One region of the Tateyamaria sp. GN1-10 genome, then DNA from elsewhere that is predicted to be linked to it. Evidence: riboswitches for the same ligand, from Rfam matches in the RefSeq annotation. Region 1 holds a riboswitch; the other holds the start of a gene.
What was found. Region 1 has a riboswitch for glycine ahead of ACZ1HN_RS06040 (D-amino acid dehydrogenase). Riboswitches for the same ligand answer to the same signal wherever they lie in the genome.

Region 1 (2,198 bases):
GATCTTGGCCTCATCATCCAGAAGGCTGACCCATGGGGCCGCCGCCTGACTTTCGGCATCGTCCAGATTGACGGTGATGGAATACCCTTTGACCGGGTAGATATTCACGCGGTCACCGAGTTGGGCCGCAATGGCGCGGCTGCCGACGCCAGCACACACGACGATGCCGTCAAACCGCTGCGTCTCCGCGGCACCTGCATGATCCCAAGTCAGGCGAACACCCGCACCGACATGCGTGATGTCCGTCACCTTGCACTTGTAGTGAAAGGATGCGCCCATCTGCTCACACCGGTTGCTCAGCGCACGGGTATAGCGGTGAATGTCGCCGGTAAAATCGCTCTCGGTATAAAAACCGCCAATCGTGTCGGCCTTCAGCGTAGGTTCCAAGCGCTGTACCTCGTCTGCTGACACCTCGCGTCGTTCCAACCCCGCCTTTTCCAGCAGCGTATTTACCCGGCGGGCATGATCGAACTCGGACTGCTGACGGTACACATGGAGGATACCGCGTTGTTCCATATCAAAATCGGCCCCCACTTCACGCGCAAACTCCAACAGGTGTTCCCGTGCGGCGATGGCCAGGCGCGCCGTTTCAACCGTGTTGCGCTCGTAATCGGGGATGTTGCCCATGAATTCCGCCATCCAGGACAGCTTGTGCCAACTGGGTGTCGGGTTCACGAGCAAGGGCGCATCGGATTTCAGCATCCATTTCAACCCCTTGAAGATGGTGCCCCAGCGGGTCCACACCTCGGCGTTGCTGGCCGAGAGCTGGCCGCCATTGGCAAAGGATGTCTCCATCGCGGCATAGCGGTTGCGGTCAAACACGCTGACGTCATAGCCGCGGCGGGCCAAGGCATAGGCAGTGGTAATACCGGTGATACCGGCGCCGATCACGGCAATATGGGTCATGGGGATCCTCCCAGTGCACGCAGATATGGACGCATCCGGCACCGTGCCGGGCAAGCGTCCCCATCTGTCGCGAGACCTGAGAGCTTCACGGACCAAGAGGGCCGCTTTCTCCTTCGGTGGGCCGGGCGCGTGACGTCCGGCCACTCTCCAGATCATCACATGTGCCCCTGAACGGGGGCGCGGCCGGCACGGTTCGTGGTGCCTGAGAGTTTCCGGGGCGTTGCTCCTTCGGCGGCAGCCTGCGCTGCGCTCTCCCATGTCGGCCTCTGCGACTGAGGCGCATATAGGAAAAAGGTGTGTGTCATGCAAAGGAATTTGTTGTCACGCGATATCACATATGTGGATGCGTGGTGTCCTGGCGACAGTCTCGATCCTGCGCTCGGGCGATTGACGGAAGCGAACCCAAAATACGGCATGCAGCCTGGCGCCAATGTCTGCCGCAGCGCTTAAAAAAGTTTCGGCAACTTCCCGCACGTGCAACGGCAAACGTGTGCCACCCCGACATATCAGCCAATTGAACGGCACTGGCACCAGTGCGACAATTGTCGCGTTTGGAGGTGACTGCCATGTCTGAGTATCAGCGCCGTTTTGAAGCCGCAGAAATCGAACTCGACGAAGCGGGGGTTTGGCCATCCAATGCTGTACCACTCTACGTTCGATTTCTACGTATGCTTGGTCTGAAGCCTGTTCTGCCTCACTACAAACCGTTCTGGCGAAGCTTCTTGGGCAACAGCGCTTTCTTTATCACTTTGATCGCCGTGATATCGATTTTGCCGGACGGCATACCCGAGGGTCGATCAACAACTGAGTTCGGGCTGAGAACGGTTTTGATAGGATCGGCTTTGGGAGCAACTATGTCCGTCTACTATGCCATTACCCGCCGGAAAAACGCCTTGAGCCGCTGGGCAGACCTATAAACGGAATGGATGCAAGGTGGATCCAGTGTTGAAGCGTGCTGGTTTCTGTGCAGTTCAAGCCCGGTTGCCAATGTTCTGAAGACGCATGGCCTGCAATGCTTTCCTGTGTGCCCGTCAGTGCAATTCAGCGAGTGTCAGCAACGTGCCCAGGGTGATCTCTGCTAAGTCGAGGCACTATTCCAATAGTTGACGGAGCAGTCCAGCTCCGCCTCAAGCCATTTCCTAAACTTCCTGACGCTGGACTTACGTGCAGCGTGTTGGCTTGTCGCAAACCAGTAAGTCGCCCCAGTCCGCGATCTCCGAGCGAACGGAGACGAAATATAGCCCCGTTCAAGAGCATCGCATGCGAGGGTTTCCCATGCCATAAAAACACCC
Region 2 (2,198 bases), 210 kb from region 1:
AAGGAGGTGGTGACGGTAAACGGCGCTCGGGTCATTCTGGATAACGGCGGTTGGGGTTTGGTGCGCGCTTCGTCCAACACGCCGAACTTGGTGGTGGTCTGTGAAAGCCCGGAAAGCGAAGACGAGTTGCGCGCGATTTTCGCAGACATCGATGCGGTAATCCGGACTGAAGATACCGTTGGGGAATACGATCAGACCTTTTGACGGGCGCGCCGACCCATAACCTGACGCAATGCTCGTAATTTAGAAACGGGCCACAATCAGTTTTGCGGCCCGCCCATTCAGACCGCCTGCCAACCCTCACTGCGAACAGGTTGAAGCCATTCGACTTCATGTTGCCTAGCCTAGAAGAAACTTATGTCTGCCAACGAGCGATCACTGCAATATGTCGAAGCGCTTGCAGATCAGGTTTCTTGGCGTCCTGTATGTTCGAAAGCCCATCGCTTCGTAGTATGCCAACCCTTCCGGATTATTCGCGCCAATGCTTGCGTCGATATGAGCCAACCCTGCATCTTGCGCAGCCCTACATGTGACATCGAATAATGCGCGACCAACGCCACGCCGTGCTGCGGAGGGTCGTATGTGCGTGCCAACAATGCCCCACCCCGGTTCTACACCCCATTGGTTGCCCGCACGGGCAGTTTTGAGTGACTGGAATCCAAGTATGATCCCATCGTCCTCGGCCACGGAGCAACGAATCTTATCGACGCTTTCAATGTAGTATTGCCGTACGAATTCCTCATCGTCAGGACTCAAACGTTTGCCAGCGGCCGTCAGCTCGCGAAGAAATGTGCTCATCTGCTCAATATCTTCAACTGTGCCGTTCCTGATAATCATCGTCATTCTCCACTGCATTTTGCCAATCATGCACATCAGTCGCGTGTGACCTCAAGGACCCGCAAGCAAGCAAAGGGTGGGATGGCCGATACAAGCGCAGGCGATCGGCATGTTTCAACTTTCTGCTTGCCACTTCGGGCAAGTTTCCGATACGAAACTCTCATAACTTGACATTGGGAGAACCAGTTTACTGGTGCCGAAGGAGCAACTGCCTCGGAAACTCTCAGGCCAAAGGACCAATGTCAGGCCAAACTACTCTGGAGAGTGATGCCATTGGCATCCGCCGAAGGGATAATGATCTCAGGCACCCGGGACAGAGGAGGCACCGACGCGCAAGAGATGTCTTGCGCATGACTTGGTGCCGCATGATTTGACGCAAATCTTGTCGGCTTGAAAAAGGTGATGAGGCATGTCCGATCTAAAGCAGACCCCGCTTCACGCGTTGCACGTTGCCCTTGGGGCCAAGATGGTACCCTTTGCGGGGTATGATATGCCGGTGCAATACGAACTGGGGGTCATGAAAGAGCACCTCCATACGCGGGCGAAGGCCGGTCTTTTTGACGTCAGCCATATGGGGCAGGTCATTGTGCGCGGGACGACTTATGACGCGGCTGCACGTGGTCTGGAATCGCTGATTCCAGTCGATGTGCTGGGCTTGGGCAAGAACCGCCAACGTTATGGCTTTTTCACGAATGCGGATGGCGGCATCGAAGACGATCTGATGCTGGCGAACCGCGGGGATCATGTGTTCGTTGTGGTGAATGCTGCCTGCAAGGACGCCGATATTGCGCATATGAAAGCCGCGCTTGAACCGGATGTGACGGTGACTGAGATCACCGACCGTGCCTTGCTGGCTTTGCAGGGGCCTGCCGCTGAAGGTGTGCTGGCCGCGCTTGATCCGCGTGCAGCAAAGATGCGCTTTATGGATGTGGCTACGCTGGATCTGAACGGGGTTGAGGTCTGGGTTTCCCGGTCCGGTTACACGGGCGAAGACGGGTACGAGATTTCGGCACCCATGGATGTCGCGGAAGACATTGCAAAGGCCTTGCTGGACCATTCTGACGTTGAAGCCATCGGCCTCGGCGCGCGCGATTCCCTGCGGTTGGAGGCGGGGCTGTGCCTATATGGGCACGACGTTGACGCCACAACAACGCCTGTTGAGGGCGGCCTGACATGGGCGATCCAGAAGGTGCGGCGCGCGGGCGGAGACCGGGAAGGTGGCTTCCCGGGGGCGGAGAAAATCCTGGCCGAGATGGACAGTGGCGCCGCGCGCAAGCGCGTGGGGTTGCTGCCCGCCGGTCGCGCGCCCATGCGCGATGGCGTGGTGCTGTTTGCAACCGAGGATGCGACCGATCCCATCG

Region 2: it holds a riboswitch for glycine, as region 1 does, so the genes downstream of both, gcvT (glycine cleavage system aminomethyltransferase GcvT) here and ACZ1HN_RS06040 (D-amino acid dehydrogenase) in region 1, are expected to answer to the same signal.

Annotation. Positions count from the first base shown of each region.
Region 1 covers NZ_JBVFUR010000004.1:865,330-867,527, reverse strand. Annotated here, with positions in the region: gene ACZ1HN_RS06040 (D-amino acid dehydrogenase) at 1-906, opposite strand, end outside; glycine riboswitch at 961-1,067, opposite strand; glycine riboswitch at 1,086-1,173, opposite strand; gene ACZ1HN_RS06035 (DUF6404 family protein) at 1,473-1,823, shown strand; gene ACZ1HN_RS06030 (LysR substrate-binding domain-containing protein) at 1,985-2,198, opposite strand, start outside.
Region 2 covers NZ_JBVFUR010000004.1:1,078,525-1,080,722, reverse strand. Annotated here, with positions in the region: partial or broken gene ACZ1HN_RS07060 (phosphomannomutase/phosphoglucomutase) at 1-204, shown strand, start outside; gene ACZ1HN_RS07055 (GNAT family N-acetyltransferase) at 376-867, opposite strand; glycine riboswitch at 1,002-1,086, shown strand; gene gcvT (glycine cleavage system aminomethyltransferase GcvT) at 1,247-2,198, shown strand, end outside.